Regions from separate parts of the Streptomyces sp. NPDC057486 genome, predicted to be linked through region 3. Evidence: riboswitches for the same ligand, from Rfam matches in the RefSeq annotation. Region 3 holds a riboswitch; each other region holds the start of a gene.
The links. A riboswitch is a leader RNA that binds a small molecule or an ion and turns the genes downstream of it on or off. The one in region 3 is predicted to bind cyclic di-AMP.

Region 1: another riboswitch for cyclic di-AMP. It lies ahead of ACFU6I_RS14005 (transglycosylase SLT domain-containing protein); the one in region 3 lies ahead of ACFU6I_RS31510 (M23 family metallopeptidase).
Region 2: another riboswitch for cyclic di-AMP. It lies ahead of ACFU6I_RS24730 (NlpC/P60 family protein); the one in region 3 lies ahead of ACFU6I_RS31510 (M23 family metallopeptidase).

The regions. Positions count from the first base shown of each region.
Region 1 is NZ_JBHVEE010000023.1:66,872-74,643, forward strand. Features, by position in the region: gene ACFU6I_RS13990 (dihydrodipicolinate reductase) at 184-1,263, shown strand; gene ACFU6I_RS13995 (carboxymuconolactone decarboxylase family protein) at 1,260-1,739, shown strand; gene ACFU6I_RS14000 (GMC oxidoreductase) at 1,743-3,386, opposite strand; gene ACFU6I_RS14005 (transglycosylase SLT domain-containing protein) at 3,610-4,377, opposite strand; cyclic di-AMP (ydaO/yuaA leader) riboswitch at 4,382-4,567, opposite strand; gene ACFU6I_RS14010 (DUF5996 family protein) at 5,143-6,096, shown strand; gene ACFU6I_RS14015 (UBP-type zinc finger domain-containing protein) at 6,108-6,467, opposite strand; gene ACFU6I_RS14020 (aromatic acid exporter family protein) at 6,722-7,772, opposite strand, start outside.
Region 2 is NZ_JBHVEE010000055.1:27,338-35,109, forward strand. Features, by position in the region: gene ACFU6I_RS24720 (C40 family peptidase) at 1-619, opposite strand, end outside; gene ACFU6I_RS24725 (hypothetical protein) at 975-1,328, shown strand; gene ACFU6I_RS24730 (NlpC/P60 family protein) at 1,402-2,592, opposite strand; cyclic di-AMP (ydaO/yuaA leader) riboswitch at 2,591-2,755, opposite strand; gene pcrA (DNA helicase PcrA) at 3,013-5,466, shown strand; gene ACFU6I_RS24740 (M23 family metallopeptidase) at 5,728-7,209, opposite strand; gene ACFU6I_RS24745 (esterase/lipase family protein) at 7,505-7,772, opposite strand, start outside.
Region 3 is NZ_JBHVEE010000085.1:16,339-24,110, forward strand. Features, by position in the region: gene ACFU6I_RS31480 (sulfite oxidase) at 1-451, shown strand, start outside; gene ACFU6I_RS31485 (SHOCT domain-containing protein) at 405-818, opposite strand; gene ACFU6I_RS31490 (hypothetical protein) at 1,013-1,234, shown strand; gene ACFU6I_RS31495 (SPFH domain-containing protein) at 1,333-2,529, shown strand; tRNA gene ACFU6I_RS31500 (tRNA-Met) at 2,909-2,982, shown strand; gene ACFU6I_RS31505 (PP2C family protein-serine/threonine phosphatase) at 3,212-4,366, shown strand; cyclic di-AMP (ydaO/yuaA leader) riboswitch at 4,628-4,780, shown strand; gene ACFU6I_RS31510 (M23 family metallopeptidase) at 4,792-5,886, shown strand; gene ACFU6I_RS31515 (aldo/keto reductase) at 6,041-6,985, shown strand; gene ACFU6I_RS31520 (PrsW family intramembrane metalloprotease) at 7,413-7,772, opposite strand, start outside.

The DNA.
Region 1 (7,772 bases), on a different contig from region 3:
GCACGGCGTCCCCGTCAGCCTTTCCGGTCGCAGCACTGGACGCCGCGGGTGGCCGCAGCCCGAGGGGCGTCGCACGGGGGGGCCGACTCCCCTGCCCCGCCCGGCGAACTCGCCTGCTCCGCCCGGCAAACTCGTCGCGTCGCGGCACTAGGAAGTGACAGGTCCACTCGCTACCCTCCGCGCATGATTTCCACCGTCGTCTGGGGCACGGGCAACATCGGCCGCTCCGCGATCCGCGCTGTCGAGGCCCATCCGGCGCTCCAGCTCACCGCTGTGCTCGTCCACAATCCCGACAAGGTGGGACGTGACGCGGGCGAACTCGGCGGGCTCGATCGTCCGCTGGGGATCGTGGCGCGCGACGACGTCGATGCCGTGCTGGCCACCGGCCCCCGGGCCGTCGTGTACGCCGCGTCCGGCGACATCCGCCCCGACGAGGCTCTCGCCGACATCACCAGGGCGATCCGGGCCGGGGCCGTGGTCGTCACCCCCGCGCTGTACGCCCTGTACGACCAGTTGGGCGCCCCGTCGGAGCTGCGGGATCCGGTGCTGGACGCCGTCGCGGCCGGTGGTGGCTCGCTGTTCGTCTCGGGTGTCGACCCCGGCTGGGGCAATGACGTACTCCCGCTGCTGATCAGCGGACTCGGCACCTGCGTGGATGTGATCCGCTGTCAGGAGATCTTCGACTACTCCACCTACGACCAGGAGGAATCGGTCCGGTACCTGGTAGGCATGGGCCAGCCGATGGAATACGAGCCTCTGATGCTCGCACCGACCGTCCCGACCATGGTGTGGGGTGGGCAGATACGGCTGATGGCCAGGGCTCTGGGGGCCGAACTCGACGACATCCGCGAGACGTTGGACCGACGCCCGCTCGACGCCACGGTGAGCACCAGAACGATGGGCACGTTCGAGGCCGGTACTCAGGGCGCCGTGCGGTTCGAAGTACAGGGCATCGTCGGCGGCGAACCCCGCATCGTCATCGAGCACATCACGCGCATTCACCCCTCCTGCGCACCGGACTGGCCGACGCCGCCCGACGGGGACGGCGCACATCGAGTGATCATCGAGGGCCGTCCGCGCATCGAGGTCACGGTCGAGGCCACCGACGAGGGCGAGAACAGGTCCGCGGGCGGGAACGCCACCGCGGTCGGCCGGCTCGTGAGCGCCATCGACTGGCTCGTGGACGCGGAACCAGGAATCTACGACGCGCTCGACGTCCCGCTGCGCCCCGCAGTCGGCAGGCTCGGAAGGAGACATCCATGAACATCGACATCCCCGAGGGCAAGGACGCGATCGAGTACGTGTGGGGCGAGATGGTGCCCGGGATCGGGATCGCCGCATCGAACTTCTCGCTGTCGGTGTACGCCCACACGACCCTGGGACTGCGCGAGTTCGAAGCCGCGCGGTTGCGAATCGCCCAGATCAACGGGTGCCTCTTCTGCCTCGACTGGCGGACCGAACGGGACGGTGTGAAGGTCGAGGAGGAATTCGCCGACGCGGTGACCGAGTGGCGTACCACCGACGTTTTCGACGACCGAACCCGGTTGGCCGCCGAATACGCCGAGCGGTACGCCCTGGATCACCACAACCTCGACGACGCGTTCTGGTCCCGGATGACCGCGCACTACAGTCAGCTCGAGATCGTGGAGCTGAGCATGAGCATCGGATCATGGCTGGCCTTCGGCCGGCTCAACCATGTGCTGGGCCTCGACACCGTGTGCGCGCTGCCCGGCCGTTGATCGTCACAGGTCGGTGGCGATGATCTTCTCGATGTTCCGTTCGGCGAGCGCGGTGATGGTGACGAACGGGTTGACGCTGGTGTTGCCGGGGATCAGCGAGCCGTCGATGACGTACAGGCCCACGTAGCCGTGCAGGCGGCCGTAGTTGTCGGTGGCCCGGTTCAGCACCGCGCCGCCGAGCGGGTGGTACGTGAGGTGGTCGCCCCAGATCTTGTAGGTGCCGAAGAGATCGGTCCGGTAGATCGTCCCCTCCTTCTGGTTGATCCTGTCGAAGATCGTCTTGGCGGCGTCGATGGACGGCTGCTTCCAGGCGGTCTGCCAGTTCAGGTCGACCGTGCCCGTCGCGGCGTTCCAGGAGAACTCGGCCCGGTTCGGGTTCTTGGTGATGGACAGGTAGAACGAGGCGTATGTCTCGATCCCGGTGGGCAGCGGCGCAACCTCGGCGAACGCGCCACCGGCCGCCCAGTTGTCGATGCCGCCCGTGGGAATGGACGCCTGAAGACTGCCGGTCGGGTCCCACAGGTGATTGGCCCGGCCGCACATGACGTTGCCGTTGTCGCCCCACCCTTTGCCGATCTCGTTGTTCAGGGCGGGGAGCGCACCGGTGGCCTTCAGCTTGACCAGCAGCTTGCTGGTGCCCACGCTGCCGGCCGCGAAGAACACCCGGTCGGCGGTCACCGTCTTGGTGGCCGTGGTGTCACCGCCGGTGTCGATCTGGTCGATGACGACCGTGTAGCCGCCACCTGCCGCCGGGGCGACCGAAGTGACCTTGTGCAGCGGCGAGATGGCGACCCTGCCGGTGGCTCTGATCCGGTCGAGGTACGTCTTCTGCAGCGATTTCTTGCCGTAGTTGTTGCCGTAGAGGATCTCGCCGGCCAGCGCCGACCTGGGGACGGTTCCGGCCTCCTCCTGCCTCATGTAGTCCCAGTCGTACACGGTGGGCACGAAGACGAACGGGAAGCCGGCACGTTCGGCCTGCTTACGGCCGACCCGGGCGTACTGGTAGCACGCGGCGGTGTCGAACCAGGCCGGATCGATGGTGCCGACGCCGAGCCCGGCATTGGCGCGCGGGTAGTAGATGCCGTACATCTCGTCGGCGTCCACCGACGGGAGGACGGCTCCGAAGTTCTCGCGCTTGGGGGTGACCGCCATCCCGCCGTTGACCAGCGAGCCGCCACCGACACCGCGGCCCTGGTAGACGGTGATCCCGCTGAACTCCTCGGCGTCGAGGATCCCTGTGTTGCGGGTGATGTTCCTGTCGATGGGGAAGCCGAGGAAGTTGCTGAGCGGCTGCTTGGTCCTCGTGCGGAGCCAGTACGACCGGCTGTCCGGGGAGGTCGTGTTGGCGAAGATCTTGCCGTCCGGGCCGGGGGTGTCCCAGGCCATGCCCATTTCGATCATGTGCACGTCGACGCCTGCCTGGGCGAGACGCAGTGCGGCGACGGAGCCGCCGTATCCGGTGCCGATCACCAGGGCCGGGACATGGGCTCCGGAGTCGATCGGAGCGGCTGCGGAGCGGATCCCGGCCCGGGCCGGGATGGTGTGACCCGCGAGGGCCACGGCTCCTAAAATAGAACCAGTTCCTGTGATGAATCTTCGACGCGAAACACCCTCGGTGCCTGCATCATGCATGGTAGAGTCACTCATGTGACACGCCTCACTCTCTTCAGAGTGAAACTGGTTCTACTGCTGTTTGCGTGTCAAGTCACTACATACCTGCGGGTAATATGCACCCGATCGAGGGACCCGGACACGCAACGTCACGCGTCGCCCCGGACCGCGCGGCAGGAGGACAGGACCGACGGGAACGGGTGGCGAAGCCCTGTCGGACCTTCGCCACCCGTCATTCCCGAATCGACGCAACCGGGGGTCAGTAGGCCCCGAACACGTTGTCGATCGAGCCGTACTTGGCAGCGGCGTAGTTGCACGCGGCCGTGATGTTGGCGACCGGGTCGTAGGGGTCCATCGACGTACCGGGCACGTGGTAGGCCCGGAAGGTGGGGTCGATGACCTGCAGGAGACCCTTGGACGGCGTGCCCTTGGCTGCGTTCGAGTCCCAGTTGTTGATGGCCCGGGGGTTGCCCGAGGACTCGCGCATGATGTTGCGGTGGATCCCGTCGTAGCTGCCGGGGATGCCGTGCTTGGCCATGACGGCCAGCGACTCCTTGATCCAGCCGTCGAGGTCGTTCGTGTACGTCGTGGGCTTGGGGGTGACCACAGCGGCGGTGCTCGCGGCCGTCGTGGACTCGACCGCCGCGGGCGCGGCCTTGGCGCCGATGGTGAGCTTCTGGCCCGGGTGAATCACGCCGGGGTCGGCTCCGATGACCGCTCGATTGTCCTTGTACAGCTGCTGCCAACCGCCGCTCACGGACTGACTCAGGGCGATCTTGTAAAGGGTGTCACCGGCTATCACGGAATAGGTGGAGGGCGTAGCCGCCCGCACGGCAGTCGGCTTGGCGGGGGCGGCAGCGGGCGCCACCGCATTGGCGACGGCGGTGACAGACTGCGCCGGCGCTGCCGAGGCAACGGTGGCCCCGATCATCGGAAGAGCCAGAGCGGCTCCGCCCGTGCTCACGGCAATGATTCCGCGAGTCAGCGAACCGGACTTACGACGACGGTGGTTACCCATTGCGGGCATGGCGCATTCCTCTCCGTCGCCTACGAGGTGAGCTGTCGGGTTGAGGCTGGAGTTGCCTCGCCGTATGGGAATACGACTTCACCCCTAGCCGTTCCGGATACCGGATCGGCGGCTTGCCTGGGTCCCCCGCTCCTGCCGTACGTGAATGGTCGGGTTACCGGACGGCGGCAGGATTCGGCGTTCCATCCGGATTGACGGTGACCGTAGGCGAGAAACTCCGACCTGAACAAGCCCCCATTTCTCGATCACAATTCATTTACAAGATCGAGTCGCGGAATTTCACCTGATCCACCCCGGCCCACGAAGCCAACTTTCTTGGCGCAGCAGGGAACCGGGCGGCACGCCGCTGCGTCCGCGCGCCCGAAAGGTGACTCTCACCACTCAGTCCGAAAAGGGCGATTTGCCCGACCCGTAAGACCCCGACCCGTGAGGGTTTCGCATGCATCGGACAGTCGAGCAACTTCCCTTAATCGCCAAAATTCCGACATTTAGCAGATATTGGCTTCGACGGACAGGCCCTCGGGCCTCCGACTCGTCGGGAAGGTCGCCTCCCACGAGGCGACCGGGGCCAGTCGCACGTCACGCATCTGCGCCGACTGCGGCGCACGAGTGGCCGCCCACCCCGGCCTGGTCGCGCAGGTTCACACGAACGACACCACGACGGCCGCACGAGGTGCCGTACGCCTTCGGCATGGCCATGATGGTGCGGAAGAACGCCCTGCCCGCCCACCGGGACCGTCCGGCAGCACGAAAGAAGTGATGGCGATGGAGCTGTTCCCGCCCATGCCGCTCGCCGAGTGGCGTGACACCAAAGAGACGCTCCACCGCTTCGCGCAGGTCGTCGGAAAGATCCGTCTCGCGGCCAGCGTCCGGCGCAATCACTGGTGGAACGTTCCGTTTCACCTCACCGGCCGCGGTATCACCACCCGCCCCATGGGGCAGATCGACGGCAACCCGATTTTCACGGTGGACTTCGACTTCGTCGACCATCGCCTCGTCATCACAAGACTGGACGGTGTGACGGTCTCGTTCCCACTTTCGGGCCAGTCTGTGGCGTCCTTCCACAAGAAGGTCATGGCCGCCCTGGAAGCACTGGGCATCAAGGTGGATATCAACGTGCCCAGGCCATTTGATCTGCCCGACGCCGAGCGGCCGTTCGCCGAGGACACCCAGCACGCGGCATACGATCCCGAACACGCCAACCGGTATTGGCAGGTTCTCAGTCAAGTGGCACTGGTACTGGAGGAATTCGCGGCGCGGTTTTCGGGGAAAGTCAGTCCCGTGCACCATTTCTGGCACACCTTCGATATCGCCCACACCCGCTTTTCGGAGCGTCAGATCGACCAGCCCCAGCAGGTCGACCCGGTGACGCGGGAGGCCTACTCCCGAGAAGTGATCAGCTTCGGATTCTGGTTCGGTGACGACAAGTTCGCCGCTCCCGCGTTCTACTCGTACACCGCTCCCGAACCGGCGCGGTTGGCGGAGGAACCGCTCACTCCGGTGTCGGCGCAGTGGGTGGATCGCGGCGGCAGCCATCTGGCGGTGCTGCCGTACGACGCGGCCCGCACCGAGAGCGATCCCCGTGCGGCCGTTCTCGCCTTCTACGAAAGCGCCTATCAGGCCGGAGCGGGGCGCGCCGGCTGGGACATCGGCCGTCTCGCCTGTCCCGACGGGACGACCGATCCGTGCCTGAGGACCCATATGTCTGCCGGTGGCTGAGGAGCGCGGCTTCAGTGCAGCTGCTGCTCCCAGTCCGAGGGGACCTTGTCCCGGGGTCCCGGGGTCGGCTGGTCGACCGGGTGCGAGGTGGGCGGGAGCAGCTCCAATCCCTCGTAATATTCCTCGGTCTCGATGTTCCAGAGCCAGTTCTCCCCCGGCTCGAAGCTGGCCAGGAAGGGATGTCCTGCCTCGCGTGCGTGCTTCGTACCGTGCTGCGAGGGGGAGGAGTCGCAGCAGCCGATGTGACCGCACGCGGCGCAGCGGCGCAGGTGCAGCCACCATCCCGGTCCTTCGCCCGCCAGGCAGTCCGCACATCCCGCCCCGCTGGGAGCCGCGGCGAGATCGATGCCTGGGATCTGGTCAGGTGCCATGTGACGTGTCTCCGTGATCAGGCGCGGGACCGCGGACCCTGCGGGTCTCGGCCCCGGCGCTCCGAGGCTTCCGGTGCCCCTCCTGCATCGTAAGGCCGGGTTGCACGGTCCGCCTGCGCCGAACAGCCGTGCCGGACTCCGGGCGCCGATCGGTGGTGTGAAGTGCCCACCCTGCAGAGGGCGTTCGCGTGTGCGGGCGGCAGCAGGGCCGAGGCATTCGGGCGTCGCGGGGCGCGGTCTCCTGTCGGCTCGCGTCACGCTCCCGGGACTGTCGGCTGCGTGGCCCGGGGGCTGCCGAGCCGCCGCCGCAGTGCGGCGAGCCGGGGATGGCGTTCGTGCAGTTCGGCGGAGTGGCGGTCGAGTTCCTCGCCGAGGCGTTCGGCGCGCTTGTCGATGTCCAGCTCATCCAGAATGCGGTCGACCTCGGCGAGCAGCGCACCGTGCAGTTGCCACTGTCGGGGGTGCTCCTGGACGTCCTCGAGCAGGAGGTCGGCCACCACGTCCCGAGTGGCGCGGCTGGCGGCCAGTGCGTCGGCAAGTCTCGACTCCGCCTCCTCGGCATTGGCGGACACCGGGGTGGTGATCAGCGTGGAGAAGCTCTCGATGGCGTCGGCCATCTGCGTGAAGAGTTCCCGGAGCGAGGCGGCCACGTCCTGCGGGAACATGGTTTCCTCCGTCCGGGCCTTGGCCAGGTCCGTCAGCGTGCGGGCCAGCACGCGGAGCACAACGGCACAGATCTCCAGTGTGTCGAGTCCGGTACGCAGGACGATGCGGTACAGAAGACCCTGCCGGATCCGGGGGTTGAGCAGGAGGCTCTCCTCGGCCTGCCGCAGCGAGGCGTCGACGGCCACGATGTCGTGGTCGAGTCTGCGGGCGTCGTGCAGTCTCGCCGCCGCCTGCGTGACGGAGATGTGGCCGCCGACCTCCTCGCCCATGGCCCGGAACATCCGTCCCATCTCCCGTGCCAGTTCGTCGATGGACACGCCCGCGTTCTGCACCCATACGGGAGGTGCGAGCAGGTTGAACAACAGGCCGACGCCCGCACCGATCAGGGTCTCCAGAACGCGGTCCCACGCGGTGGCGGCGACCTGGGAGACGCCGAGGACGAGCATCGCGCTGATGGCGACTTCCGGCACGAACTCGTCCACCCGCACCATCCGGCCGATGATCAGCGAGCTGAAGATCGTCAGACCCAGGCTCCACCAGCTCAGCCCCACCAGGGCGCTGAAGCCGATGGCGATGAGCACCCCGACGACGACGGAGTTGACGCGCCGGATGCCCGTGGTGAGTGTCGCGTACAGGGTG
Region 2 (7,772 bases), on a different contig from region 3:
CGGCACGCTCCGCGGGCGAGAGGGTGTCCAGGAGCTTCTGGGCGTCGGCCAGTCTGGCCCTGACCGTCGTCCGGTGCTTCTTCAGGTCGGCCCGGCGGGCGGTGAGGGCCGCCAGCTCGTTCTTCGCCTCGGTGCGCAGCTGGGCGATCTCGGTGACCTGCCGCTGCACGTTGGAGACCTCGGCCGCCTGGCGGTCGGAGGCCCACTCCACGTACGAGGCCCGTTGCAGATACTGGTCGGGGTCCGAGGACAGCGCCAGCTGCACGGCGGGGTCGAGGCCGCCCGTGCGGTACTCCGCGGCGGCGAGCGAACCGAGTGCGTTGCGGGAGGCATTGAGGCGTTCGGCCCTGCGGGCGGCCTCGTCGCGCAGTGCGTTCAAGGACTTGGCGGCGGCGGTCGCCTCCTCCTTCGCGCCGTTGTACTGCTCGGTGGCGACCTCGGCGTCGTGGTACAGCCGGTCCACCTCGGCCTTGATCCGGGCGGGGGTGGGCTGTGGTTCGGCGTGCGCGGAGCCCGGCAGGACGGCGGCGGTCGCGGCCCCGGCGAGGGCGAGGGTGGCTGCGGTGCGGGCGGCGGAGCCGGTGTGCGGGCGCTGCCTGGGTTTTCGATGCACTGCCACAGGGGCGGGGCTCCTTGGGTCGACTGCCCGTCGGGGCCTACCGGCGGGCCGCTGAGGTCCGGCGGCGGGACACCAACAGGGGGAGCGGCCCGCCGCCGGATTTCTCGGCGGGGTGACCGGGCTGCCGTCCGGGTGCGGAGCGGTGGTGAAGCCGGCCACCTGGACAGGGACGCTAAGCCCGGGGCGCGAGGAAGAGTCGCAATGACGGCTATTGCCCGAATTTGGCAATGTATTGTCGCCGAGTGACTGGAAAATTCCGTCAGAGTCAGGCAATTGGTACAGATGCGAGCGAAATGCCGGGTAGCCCCCACCTCGCCGAAGAGGGGTGATATGGCCCCGGCTAGGCTGCGGCCTCATGGACGTACTCATCAATGTCTTCGTCGCGCTGCACATCATCGGCATCGCCGCCCTCCTGGGCGGCTTCCTGACCCAGATGAAGGCGATGGGCGCGGGCACGGCACGCTTCGTCCCGGCGATGCTGCACGGAGCGCTGACCATGCTGGTCACCGGTGTCGCGCTGGTCGGGCTCAACCAGGCCGACGACCACCCGGTCAACAACATCAAGATCGGCGTGAAGCTGGCGGTCCTGGTGGTGATCCTCGCGCTGGTCTACATCAAGCGGGACGAGGAGAAGGTCGAGAAGGGCGTGTTCGCGGCGGTCGGCGGACTGACGGTCGCCAACATCTTCATCGCGACACTCTGGACCTGAGCCGGACCCACCCGCACGAGAAGCGAGCCCCTGCCGGACCCGGCAGGGGCTCACTCCTTGGAGGAGCTCGGCGTCACGCCGGGCGCACGCTGCCGTAGATCGGCATGTAGTAGATCGACTCCTCGCGGACGTTCGCCCCGGGCTTCGGGGCGTGGATCATCATGCCGTCGCCCTTGTAGATACCGACGTGGCTGATGTCGTCGTAGAAGAAGACGAGGTCGCCCGGTTGCAGGTCGGCCGTGGCTATCCGGGTGCCGATCTTCACCTGGTCCCAGGTGGTGCGGGGGATGTCGACGCCCGCCGCCTTCCAGGCGGCCTGGGTCAGCCCTGAGCAGTCGTACGAGGAGGGGCCCGTCGCTCCCCAGACGTACGGCTTGCCGATCTGGGCGCGGGCGAAGGCGAGAACCTTCTCGGCCTTCGTGGTGGCACTGGTGTCCGAGCCGGTCCCGGTCCCGGTCCCGGTTCCCGTGCCCGTGCCCGCCCCCGTGCCCGTGCCGCTGGTGGAGGCGGCCTTCTTCGCCGCCTCCTGGGCCTTGCGGTCCGCCTCGGCCTTGGCGGCGGCCTGCCGGCGGGCGAGTTCCTCCGCCTTGCGCTTGGCCTCCGCCTCCTTCTCGCGCTCCAGTGCCGCCAGCCGCGCCTTCTCCTCGGCCGTCAGCTTCGACAGCATCGTGCGCGCCTCGCCCAGCTTCTTCTGGACGGATTGCTTGCTGGTCCGGAGCGTGGCCTGGGACTCGGTGAGCGTCTCCAGGCTCTTCGTCGCCTCGGCGCGCTTCTTCGCCGCCGCTGCCTGCTGCGTACGGAAGTCCGTGACCGCCTTCTGCTGCTGGGCGGTCATCCGGTTCATCAGCTGGTTCTGGTCGAAGTACGACTGCGGGTCGTCGGCCAGGAAGAAGGTGGCGGTCGGGGCGATGGAGCCGGTGCGGTACTGCGCGGCCGCGTAGTTGCCGAGTGTTCTGCGCGCCTCGTTCAGCTTGTCGGCGCGCTCGGCCACGTCCTCCAGCAGGGCGTCGACCTTGCCGCGCTGCTTGGCGGAGGCCTCCTTCGCCTGGTTGTACTGCTGGGTCGCGGTGCCCGCCTGCCGGTAGAGGTCGTCGACCTTCTTCTGCACGTCCTCGATGCTGGGCTTGGGTGCGCTCGGGGCGGCCGTGGCGCTCTGGGTCGACAGCAGGGTCACGCCTGCCAGTGCGGCCGTCGTGAGCCCGACGGCGGGGGTGGTGGTGCGTACCCGGCTGCGCGGTTTGCGATGCGATGCCAAAGCCGGCATCTCCTTCCGTGGACCGCCTACCGGGTTAGCTGTCGGGTTCGGGCGGAACGGAAGGCTGCCCTACGGTCCGAGTGGGGATACAGACCGATTCACCCCGGTTTCGCATGTGGGTCCCCGGTTCCGAACTTCCCTGTGGGCAGCGCGGATTCGGCGGGGGAGCCCGCTCGGCGTGGTTCGCCTCAAGGGGGTACGGGCCGCCCGACGGAGCACGCTAGCCAACCGTGGTGCCGCTGTGAAGCTTGATGTTCGATATGCCCGATACGTTTTCGTGACCTTGGTGAAGAGAGGTCGGAGGAGGCGGTCCGGGCCCCGATTCCCTTACGGGGCGTGGGTGGGCGCTCTCCGTGCGTAGGTGCCTTCCGGTCGCGCTTTCCCATGCGGCCGCAGAGTGTCGGTGCGTCGCCCTAGACTCGTGAGGCGATGAGCAGCCTCTTTGACGACAGTTTCCTGGCCGGCCTCCAGCACTCGGAGGAAGAACCCCCGCCGCCCCCCGAGGACTCCGCACCCGAAGCGGTGCCGGAGGACCTCTTCGCGGGTGTCTTCGACGCGCCCCCGCCGCACCGGGACGCGTACTACCGGGACGGCGCCCACCGCCCCGCCATCGACTCCGCCGCCCTGCTCGACGGGCTGAACACCGAGCAGCGCGCCGCGGTCGTTCACGCCGGATCGCCGCTGCTCATCGTCGCCGGCGCGGGCTCCGGCAAGACCCGGGTGCTCACCCACCGGATCGCCCACCTGCTGGCCGAGCGGGGCGTGCACCCCGGCCAGATCCTCGCGATCACCTTCACCAACAAGGCCGCGGGCGAGATGAAGGAGCGCGTCGAGCAGCTCGTCGGACCGCGCGCCAACGCCATGTGGGTCATGACGTTCCACAGCGCGTGCGTGCGGATCCTGCGCCGCGAGTCGAAGCGGCTCGGCTTCACCTCGTCGTTCTCGATCTACGACGCGGCCGACTCCAAGCGGCTGATGGCCCTGGTCTGCCGCGATCTGGACCTCGACCCGAAGCGCTTCCCGCCGAAGTCGTTCACGGCCAAGGTCTCGAACCTGAAGAACGAGCTGATCGACGAGGAGACCTTCGCCGGCCAGGCCGCGGACGGCTTCGAGAAGACGCTCGCCCAGGCGTACGCGATGTACCAGTCCCGGCTGCGCGAGGCCAACGCACTGGACTTCGACGACATCATCATGACGACGGTCCATCTGCTCCAGGCGTTCCCCGACGTCGCCGAGCACTACCGACGCCGCTTCCGGCACGTCCTCGTCGACGAGTACCAGGACACCAACCACGCGCAGTACACGCTCGTACGCGAGCTGGTCGGCCCGGCCGGAGAGGCCGACGCCCCCGCCGAGCTCTGCGTCGTGGGTGACGCCGACCAGTCGATCTACGCCTTCCGCGGCGCGACGATCCGCAACATCCTCCAGTTCGAGGAGGACTACCCGAACGCGACGACGATCCTGCTGGAGCAGAACTACCGCTCCACGCAGACGATCCTCTCCGCCGCCAACGCGGTCATCGAGCGCAACGAGAGCCGCCGCCCCAAGAACCTCTGGACGAACGCGGGCGAGGGCGCCCGGATCACCGGCTATGTCGCGGACACCGAGCACGACGAGGCGCAGTTCGTCGCCGACGAGATCGACCGGCTGACCGACGCGGGCGACGCGAAGGCCGGCGACGTCGCGATCTTCTACCGGACGAACGCTCAGTCCCGTGTCTTCGAAGAGATCTTCATCCGCGTCGGCCTGCCCTACAAGGTCGTCGGCGGCGTGCGCTTCTACGAGCGCAAGGAGGTCCGGGACATCCTGGCCTATCTCCGGGTCCTCGCCAACCCCGAGGACACCGTCCCGCTGCGCCGCATCCTCAACGTTCCCAAGCGCGGTATCGGCGATCGCGCCGAGGCGATGATCGACGCACTGTCGCTGCGCGAGAAGATCACGTTCCCGCAGGCACTGCGCCGCGTCGACGAGGCGTACGGCATGGCGGCCCGCTCGGCCAACGCCGTCAAGCGGTTCAACACGCTGATGGAGGAGCTGCGCACGATCGTCGAGTCCGGCGCGGGCCCCGCCGTGGTGCTGGAGGCGGTGCTGGAACGGACCGGCTATCTCGCCGAGCTCCAGGCGTCCACGGACCCGCAGGACGAGACGCGGATCGAGAACCTCCAGGAACTCGCCGCCGTCGCGCTCGAATTCGAGCAGGAGCGGGGGGAGTCCGCCGGGGAGGAAGGTGCGGGCACGGGCACGCTCGCCGAGTTCCTGGAGAAGGTCGCGCTCGTGGCCGACTCCGACCAGATCCCCGACGAGGACGAGGACGGCTCCGGCGTCATCACGCTGATGACGCTGCACACGGCCAAGGGGCTCGAATTCCCGGTGGTGTTCCTGACCGGCATGGAGGACGGCGTCTTCCCGCACATGCGCGCCCTGGGACAGGTCAAGGAACTGGAGGAGGAGCGGCGCCTCGCGTACGTCGGCATCACCCGTGCCCGTGAGCGGCTGTACCTGACCCGGGCGGCGATGCGCAGTGCGTGGGGCCAGCCCTCGTACAACCCGCCGTCGCGGTTCCTGGAGGAGATCCCGGACCAGCACCTGGAGTGGAAGCGGACCGGGCCGATGGCGGCCCCGGCCGGACCGACGTCGGGGATCACGTCGTCGCTGTCCTCGTCGCGCGCCCGCTCGGGCCCCTCGGGCTTCGCGACCCGGCGTACCTCGGACAAGCCGACGGTCACGCTGGTGGTCGGGGACCGGGTCACGCACGACCAGTTCGGGCTCGGCACGGTGACGGCGGTCGAGGGGATCGGCGACCAGGCGAAGGCGACGGTCGACTTCGGGGACGAACGACCGAAGAAGCTGCTGCTGCGGTACGCGCCGGTGGAGAAGCTCTAGGGCGTGTGTCGGAAGTCCCGCCGTCCGCCCGAAGGGTGGGCCCGGCGGCGTCCGGTGCGTGCGATCGCAAGGCGGAGGGTCGTCCTCGTACTGGACGTACTCGGGCGCGCCCGACAACGCAGCGAGCGTGCGCGCCGGGCGTCGCGGGGCAGGCGGGACTTCCGACACACGCCCCAGGGGGTCCGCTCCGGAGCCGACGGGCGGGCGAGGGCGCCCGCCCCTGCCGACGGGCGGGGCCTGTGCCGTGCCGGACTCTGCTGCTCAGGTCGGGTCGAGGCCGTGGCTGCGGAGCCAGGGCAGCGGGTCTATGGCCGCTCCGCCACCGGGCCGGACCTCGAAGTGCAGGTGCGGGCCGGTGGAGTTGCCGGAGTTCCCGGAGTACGCGATGACGTCACCGGCCTTGACCGGGCCCGAGCGGATCCTGGTGCTGCTCAGATGGCAGTACCAGGTCTCGGTGCCGTCGGCCGTGGTGACGATGGCCATGTTCCCGTAGGCGCTGTTCCACTGGGTGCGTACGGTGCCGTCGGTCGCGGCCATCACCGGAGTGCCGTACGAGACGGGGAAGTCGATGCCCGTGTGCACGGACATCCAGTTGACGCCCGCCTGGCCGTAGTAGGCGCTGAGGCCGTGCTGCTTGACCGGCAGGAGGAACTTGGGCCGCAGCGCCTCTTTCCGGGCGGCCTCCTCCTCGCGCTTCTTCTTCTCGGCGGCCTGCCGCTCCCTCAGGTCGATGCGCTCCTGGGTGCGGCTGGCGCGGTCGGCGAAGTTCTCGGCGTCGGCGCTGAGGTTGGCGAGCTGGGTGTCCAGCTTGTTGTTGGCGTCGGCCGGCTTGACGCTGCCGAGGTCGGCGGCCGCCATCGACGTGGTGTCGTCCTTGGTGTCCTCGCCGCTGCCCAGTCCGCCGACGGAGGCGGCGGCGATACCGGCGACGCTCATCACGCAGGCGGAGGGGACGGCGACGGTGAGAAGAGCGGAACGCTTGGCGGGGGTGCGACGACGGCTGCGACTGCCACCGCCGCCGCGGGTGACGGAACGGCTCGCAGGGCGGGGGATGTCGGCGATGTGCTCCGCCGCGTGGTCCGCCCGGTCTGCCGCGTCGTCCGTATCGGCGTCGAGGTCCGGATCCAGGTCGGCGACGCCGAACTCGGAGGTCGCGGTGAGGTCCGCGGGCTCCACGGTCCCTGCGGGCGAGTAGGGCTCGTACGGAGCGTGGGAACCCTGGTCCTCGTACGCCTCGTACGCGGCCTGTTCGGGTTCGTACGACTCGTGCGCGGTTTGCGCGGTTTGCTGTTCGTGCTCGGGCGTGGCGCCGGTGTTCCAGGCAGTGGCGTCGTATGCGCCGGTGTCGTAGGCGGCCGTCCCGGTCGTCGCCCACTGGCCGTTCTGGTGCCAGCCGTTGGTGTCCCACTGGCCCGACGCGTCCGGAGAGCCGCCCTGCGCGGGGATGCCCGGGGCTTCCGGCATCCAGGTCGCGGTGGTGTCGTACTGCTGCGGGTGCTGGGTCCCGTACGCGGCATAGGGGTCGTACGCGACGGTCTGATGCGCGCCGGTGTCCCACTGGACGGAGTCGTACTGGCCGCTGTATCCGGCCTGTCCGGTGCCGTTGCCGCTGCTGTAGCCGGTGGTGTCGTACGTGCCGTCGTGGCTGCCAGGGAGGGAGCCGAACAGCGGGTCGCTGTCGAAGCTGCCCGTGGAGTGGCTGTCGTAACCGACATACCCGGCGTAGGGGTGCTGGTCGTTCACCAACTTCTCTCTCGCCTCGGCAGCAGGACCTGGGTCTGGGGTCCGGTGGGGGAATCCCAGGGGGAAAGCAGTGGCCGCGACTGTACCCGGCAGTACGTGACGGCGACAATCTTCCTCGGGTCCCGGGCCCGCAGGAAACGGGCAATCGGCCGTCTTTCGGCGGACTGTGCACAGAGCCTTGGCTCTATGTTCGAAACGCGTTCTATTTGTGAGCGTGCTCCGGGCGGCCATGGCGCCCGGGGGTATGCCCCCGGCACGGCGTGGCGGCCTTGTGCCCGTGAGGGACTCCGGTCCCTCAGGCGACCGAGGCGGCTCCCAGGAGTCCGGTGGCCGATTCCGGGGACTCCAGTGCCTGCCGGATCCCGGCGGCGACCGCCGGGTGGACCGGCAGTGCGAGGTGGCCGATCCCGGTGACGCGCACGTTCAGCGCATCGAGGTCCGGATGATCGATGCAGGCCGCCTCGACCGGGACGATCACCTGGTCCAGCTCGCTCCAGAAGCTCACGAACCGGGTGCGGCAGTCGGGTGCGGGGCGGCGCAGTTCCTCGATCGGGGCGGAATCG
Region 3 (7,772 bases):
CCGGATGGCCCCCCGGGCGCTGATGATCCCGCCCGGGTTCCCGGACTTCATGTCCCGGACCCGTTTCGTACGCCCCGGTCGGGTGCTGCTCCGGGGCCGCACCTGGTCGGGGGAGCCGCCGGTCGTCCGGGTCGAGGTGAGCACGGACGACGGCCGCTCCTGGTACGACGCCGAACTCGCCCCGCCGGACGGGGACGGCAGGCACACGTGGGCCTGGCAACGGTGGCAGGCGCCGTGGAAGGCGGTGCCGGGCACCCATGTCCTCAGCGCCCGTGCCACCGACGCCGGTGGCCGGGTCCAGCCCCTCAGCCAGCCGTGGAACCGTGGCGGCTTCGGCAACAACTCGATCCAGCGGATCGTCGTCCACTGCGGGTGGGGTGAGCCCACTGCGGAGTGGGATGAGCTCAGACGAGGAGCTTCGTCTTCGCCCGCTGGAACTCCTCGTCCGTGATCGCGCCGCGGTCCTTCAGCTCGGCGAGTTTCGCCAGCTCCTCGACGCTGCTGCCGCGTTTCGCCGGGCCGGTCGTGTCACCGGTGGCGGCGGCTTCCCGTACGTACGCCTTGAAGGCGGCTTCCCGCTCCTTGGCTTCCGCGACGTCGCGCTTCCCCATGGATTTACCGCGTGCGATCACGTAGATCAGGACGCCGAGGTACGGCAGTACCAGGGCCAGGATCAGCCAGCCCGCCTTCGCCCAGCCGCCGAGGTCGTCGCTGCGGAAGATGTCCGAGATGACCTTGAAGAGGAGGAAGAGCCACATGATCCAGAGGAAGAACCAGAGCATGGTCCAGAAGAGGTTGAGCAGAGGGTATTCGTCCACGTTCCGCTCCCTGGTCGTCGCGTCGTTCGGCTCGTCGCTCCGTGTCGGTGACACAGTCCTGAACGACTGAATCCTCAATCAGTCATATCATCAGATTTCGGACCCTGCCCGCTGTCGTACGGGCCGTTCCTCAGGGGCCGTTCCCCGGAGGCGGCGCGGAGTACCGTGGAATGACCGAGGGAGGCGTGTGGCGTATGAGCGCCGCAGATGGGTCCGCCTGGAGCCCGATCGGGGCGATCGGCCGCGTCACCGTGCCGATCCCGCCGAACGGCCCCGGCGAGGTACTGGTGGCCGTACGGGGTGGGTCGGAGGCCTACACCGCATGGTCGGCGACGTCGATCGACAGGGACGTACGCGTCGTTGTCGTCGACTCGGTCTCGGCACGCGGCGTGATCGTCGAACGTCTGCCGTCCTGAACCGCGAACCGACGCCGGGGAACGACGCCGGGGACAGCGATGAGCGCCGCCGCACCGGGACATCACGTCGAGAAAAGGCGTACGGCAGGAGTCCGCTCATGTTGTTCTGGCACGTTCCCGCCCCCAACGAGGCGATGCTCATCTCCGGATCGAAACGGCAGACGCACGACACCCAGTTCCGGATCGTCACCGGTCACGGCAGTTTCGTCGTGCCGGTGAAGCAGAAGGTGCGCATGCTCTCCCTGGCGCTGCGCGAGGCGGAGATCACCGAGGACTGCGTCACCCAGCAGGGCATCCGTCTCAACGTCCGCGCCGTCGCCGTCTTCAAGGTCGGTGACGACGCCGTCTCCATCGCGAACGCCGCCCGTCGCTTCCTGTCCGAACAGGACCAGATGGAGGAGCTCGCCGGCCGGATCTTCGCCGGACACCTGCGTTCCATCGTCGGCGGGCTGACCGTCGAGCAGATCATCCGGGAGCGGAACCGGGTCTCCCAGGAGGTCATCGCGGGCAGCCACGGCGAGATGGAGAAGCTCGGCATCGTCGTGGACGCCCTCCAGATCCAGGAGATCGAGGACTCCACCGGCTACATCAAGAACCTCGCCGCCCCGCACGCGGCCGCCGTGGCCAGCCAGGCGCGGATCGCCCAGGCCAGGGCCGACCAGGAGGCGACCGAGCGGGAGCAGCAGGCCGCGGCGCTCAAGGCCGAGTACGAGCGGGACACCGCGATCAAGCGGGCCGGCTTCCTCGCCGAGACCGAGCAGTGCAACGCCCGCGCCGCCCAGGCCGGACCGCTGGCCCAGGCCAGGGCCTCGCACGAGGTCGTCGAGGAGCAGACCGCACTGGCCGAGCGGCAGGCGTCGCTGGCCGCGCAACGGCTGGAGGCGGAGGTCAGGCGTCCGGCCGACGCCGAGGCGTATCGGCAGCGCACGCTCGCCGAGGCCGCCCGCGACCAGACGAAGTTCCAGGCCGACGGCAGTGCGTACGCCGAACGGACCCTTGCCCAGGCGCAGGCCGACGCCAACACCGCGCGGGCCACCTCGCTCCGGGACGGCAATCAGGAGCTGATCGCGGCCAACCGCATCGTGGAGAACCTGCCGGCCCTGGCCGACGCGGCCGCCCGCGGGATGTCGGGGGCCGACCTCACCGTTCTCAACGGCACCAACGGTGTCAACGAGATGGCGGCGGGCGTGGTCAGCCAGGGGCTGGCGATCCTCCATGCGCTCCAGCGCGGCGCGAAGGCGGCGAAGCCGGCGGTCGACGCGAAGCGGGCGCCGCGCATCACCGACTCGAGCTGAGCCGGGCTGCTTCTCCGCTCCGGAGGCCTCCGGTACGAGGGATTTCGTTGCGGGGGCTTCCGCTGTGGGGGGCGCGGCACCCTCGTCCGTCGCCGTCCGCGCGGCTGCGGAAACCTTTCGCTGATACAGCAGAAGCCCCATGAACCCCGCGATGAACCCGAGGCCGCCGATGAGCGCGCCGTGCACGGGCGACTGCGGGGTGTGGTCGGTACGGGCAGGGGTGAGCGGTGCGGTCGTCGGAGGCCATCCGGGCAGGCTGCGAGCCGGCAACTGCTTCTCGAATCCGGCACCTTGGTGCAGCGGTGGGCATGGATGGGCGCAGGCGGACCAGTAAATGGTCAACCGTCCGTCCCGGATGGCGTAGAGTTGTGTTCACCGACGCGGGGTGGAGCAGCTCGGTAGCTCGCTGGGCTCATAACCCAGAGGTCGCAGGTTCAAATCCTGTCCCCGCTACTGAAGAATCAGGCCCGGCATGCATGAAGCATGCCGGGCCTGATTCGCGTTTCCGTCCCCCCTTCGGCCGACGCGGAGTCGCCGCGCGACGCCGCTCCGGCCAGCCTGGGGGAGTGGGGTGCGGCACCGTCCGCAGTCAGGCGCGTACCGGGCAGGAGGCCGCGGGGGCGCATCGGGCAGGAGACCACAGGAGCCGCTGCGCGTACCGGGCAGGAGACCACTGGTGGGGATGGCGGAGAAGCTGCGGGGGGTGCGGGCCGGGGGCGGCAGCCGTTCCCGGCGGTTCGTCGGCGTGCTGCCTGCACTGATGATCATCGTCGGGCTCGTGTTCGACATCCTCACCCCGCCGCCGTTCACCGCCGTGCCGCTCTTCGTGGCTGCCCCGCTGGTCGCCGCGCCGTTCTTCACCCGGGCGGGCACCGTCCGTATCGGCGCCGCCTCGCTGCTCTCGATCCTCGTCCTGCGGAGTGAGAGCGGCACGGTGCTGCAGGTCGTGCCGTCCCTCGAGATCCTCACCGTGCTCACCGTCTCGCTCCTCGCCCTCTTCATCAACGGAGTCGTACGGCGAAGCACTCAGCAGCTGGCTTCGGCGCGGGTCATCGCGGAGACCGCCATGCGGGCCGTGCTGCCGAAGCCGAACGACTGGATCGGCGGGCTGCAGGTCGCCGCGCGGTACGAGGCGGCGCAGGCGGACGAGTTCGTCGGCGGCGACCTGTTCGCCGTGGTGGACAGCCCGCACGGCGTGCGGCTGGTGGTCGGGGACGTGCGGGGCAAGGGGCTCGACGCGGTCGAGGCGGTGGCGGTGATCATCGGCGCGTTCCGGGAGGCCGCCGAGCAGGAGGCTTCGCTGGAGGACGTGGCGCAGCGGCTGGAGCGGGCGCTGGCGCGGGAGGGGGAGCGGCGCGGCGGGATCGATCCGGTCGAGGGGTTCGTCACCGCCGCACTCGCCGAGATCCCGCATGGCGGTGCCGAGGTACGGATCGTCAACCGCGGCCATCCCGAGCCGCTGCTGCTCCATGCCGACGGCGAGGTGGAGGTGCTGGTGCCGAGCGTGCCCGCGCTGCCGCTCGGTATGGGGCTGGGGGTGTGGCCGGACCTGGCCGACGTCTGGGGTCTGGCCGCCGGGACGACGCTGCTCGTCTACACCGACGGCCTCTCCGAGGCTCGGGACAAACAGGGGATCTTCTACGATCCGGCGGCCCGACTGCGCGGACGGCTCTTCCCCGGGCCCGAGGAACTGCTGTCCGCACTGACCGATGACGTACGGGTGCACACGGGTGGCAAGTCCACCGACGACCTGGCACTGGTGGCGGTCGCGCGGCCCGCGGAGGGGCAGCTGGAACGGCGCACGAAGGTGAAGATCGTGGGGCGCGGTCAGGAATGAGTCGCGACTGCGGTGAGCACACGAGGACGATGCCACCGTGCGTAATCGAAGAGTTCCGCTCCGCATAACGTTTGACGCAACGTCAGAAAGACGGTAGCGGCTGAGTCGGGGTCAACTCGTCCGATTCCACCCGGTTGTGTCCCGTAAAGTCCAGGCCAAGGTCGTCAACGATCAGTGGGAACGGCTTGGAATCGGACCCGTGTGTCTATTAACGTTCGATAACGCAGCGCGGTCGTCCCAGCCGTCGTCAGTGGCGGCACCCGTGCGCGAGCGCCGAATTCCGCAAGGGAACCGGGGAACCACCTACATGGGGTGAATCGGACACCTGTGTCTCGTGAGAGGCAGAGGAATCCGTAGGAGACCTTCCTGCTCCGAACCCGTCAGCTAACCCGGTAGGCGAGAAGGAAGGAAAGGAGTGCGCCCCCGTGGCGTCCAACAAGCCTGCCCCCGAAGCCCCTTCCCGGTTCGGCCCCGACTTCACCACCGAGTACGGATCCGGGACGGACACCGAGTTCGGCACCGAAGGCTTCGGAGAGACCGACCGGGCCTGGGAGGAATGGAACCCCACCGAGGAGTCCGTCCGCCCCGTACGTGGCAGGCACCGCGTCGCCAAGCAGCGCAACGGGCTCGCCCGTAGCTCCACGGTTCTCGGTGTCGGTGTCATCGCGGCCGTCGGCGCGGGCGGCATGGCCACCGCGCAGAGCAAGCCGCCGGTCTCCATCTCCCTTCCCGATTCCATCGCGGACAATCTCCCCGACGCCGGCTCCCTCCCCGGGGTGGGCGCGCTGTTCTCCGACGGGTCCGCCATCGACCAGGCCCAGGCCGAGACCGCCGCCGCACCGCTGACCAGCGCGGGCATCACCACCGCCGAGGCCGAGCAGGGCGCCACCGACGCCGGCGAGGCGCTCCGCGCCCGCATCCTCCAGCAGGCCGAGCAGCAGCAGAACGCCGCCGACGAGGAGGCCAGGGCGGCCGAGGAGAAGGCCGCCGCGGAGAAGGCGGCAGCCGAGGCGAAGCAGAAGCAGGACGTCGCGGCGGCCAAGGCCGAGGCCGCGAAGAAGAAGGCGGAGGCGGAGGCGAAGGCGAAGGCCGAGGCCGAGCGGCTCGCCAAACTGGCCGCCAGCTACGCCATCCCCACCTCCTCGTACACGATCACCTCGACCTTCGGCCAGGCCGGTTCGATGTGGTCCTCCGGCTACCACACCGGTCTCGACTTCGCGGCTCCGACCGGCACCCCGATCAAGGCCATCCACACCGGCACCATCAAGTCGGCCGGTTGGTCCGGCTCCTACGGCTACCGCACGGTCCTGGAGCTCGAGGACGGTACGGAGCTGTGGTTCTGTCACCAGTCGTCGATCAACGTCAGCGTCGGCCAGAAGGTCACCACCGGTGAGACCATCGGCCGCGTCGGTGCCACCGGAAATGTGACGGGCCCTCACCTCCACCTGGAGGTCCACACCTCGAGCGGCACGGGCATCGACCCGATGACCTGGCTGCGCGACAAGGGCCTCACGCCCTGACCCGAGGAACGCGAGCCGTCCCACCGGCCCGCCATCGATCCCCGGCAGCCCTGACGCTCACCCCCCGACGTCAGGGCTGCCGGTCCGTTTCTCCACGGCTTTCCCGTGCATCATGCATGGAATAGCGGCACCGGTGGATTTTGTTGATCCACTTATGACTTCTCTCCGCAGGCTCGGCTCTTCCGACCTTCAGGTCTTCCCGCTCGCCCTCGGCGGCAACGTCTTCGGCTGGACCGCCGACGAGGCGCAGTCGTTCGCCGTCCTCGACGCGTATGCCGCGGCGGGCGGCAATTTCATCGACACCGCCGACTCGTACTCCGCCTGGGTCCCCGGCAACGAGGGCGGCGAGTCGGAGATCGTCATCGGCAAATGGCTCGCCGCACGCTCCGACCGCTCCGACATCGTCGTCGCGACGAAGGTCGGCGCCCATCCCGAGTACAAGGGCCTCTCCGCGACCACCATCAAGGCCGCGGCCGAGCAGTCGCTGCGCCGTCTCGGCACCGACCACATCGATCTCTACTACACGCACTTCGACGACGAGACCGTCCCGGTCGAGGAGATCATCACCGCTTTCGACCAGTTGGTGAAGGACGGCAAGGTGCGCGCCATCGCCGCCTCCAACATCAGCCCGGAGCGGCTCCAGGCGTCCCTGGACTTCTCCGAGCGCGAGGGGCTGGCCCGTTACGTCGCCCTGCAGCCGCACTACAACCTCGTCTCCCGTGACACCTACGAGGGCGAGCTCCAGGACACCGCCGCCCGCGCCGGGCTCGCCGCCGTCCCGTACTTCGCCCTGGCCTCCGGTTTCCTCACCGGCAAGTACCGTCCGGGCACGTCGGTGGAGAGCGCCCGGGCCGAGAATGCCGGCCGGCACCTGGAGTCGGAGCGGGGCCGGAAGGTCCTGGCCGCACTCGACAGGGTGGCCCAGGAGCGCGGCGCCGAGATCGCGACCGTCGCCCTGGCCTGGCTCGCCGCCCGTCCGACCGTAGCCGCCCCGATCGCCTCGGCCCGCACGGTCGATCAGCTGCCGGCACTGGTGGCCGTCGCCGACCTGCGGCTGACCGAGCAGGAGCTGGCGGAACTCACCGAAGCGTCCGCCTGACCCGTCACCGGGGATGCCGGGGCGGCCGGCTCCCCCGGTGCTGCGACCGGAAAGGTTCACCGGCTCGCGACGCCCGGAACCTCGCTGCGTTGTCGCATCACCCGAGTACGTCCGGTACGAGGGCGATCCTCCGCCTTGCGATGCACCGCACCGGACGCCGCGGGCTTCCCGGCAGACCTTTCCGGTCGCAGCACTAGTGCCCCTCCCGGCAAGCTTTGCCCCGTCGCACCGCCCGGCACGCGCTCCCCCAAGGCCTCAAGGGCCAGGGGGGACCCCCTTCCGCGTTGGCCAAAAGCCCTGGTAGCTCCTTCCCCAAGCTCTCAACTCCGTTCGAGCAGGGGAGACCCCATCCAAGGACTTCCGGCCGCCTTGCGATCACACGCACCGGACGGCGCTCCTCATGGGGCAAACATTGCCGGTCAAGGCACTAGCGGTGCCGTCCGTGGGGCGGCCGGTGATACGGCTGCCCAGGGGGTGACAGGTACGGGTTGTGGCCGCCGTACGGCTGGTACTGCTGCGGAACCGGCGCCGGGGCCACGTACCGCGGGCGCAGGCGGCCCGTCGCCTGTGCCGCGTACGCCAGGGCGGGGGCGGCCACCTCCCGGCGCTGCCAGAGATGGTGCAGCAGTTCCAGTTCACGTGCGCTGAAGTCCGGTTCCGCCGCCCCGCGGCCTGCCCGGCGGCGCAGGAACGCCAGGGACGTGGCGAACGACTCGTACTCGGCGACCGTCCGCGCCGCCGCCTTGCCGCGCGCCGCGGCCTGCGCCTTGGCGTGACTGCGTACCTG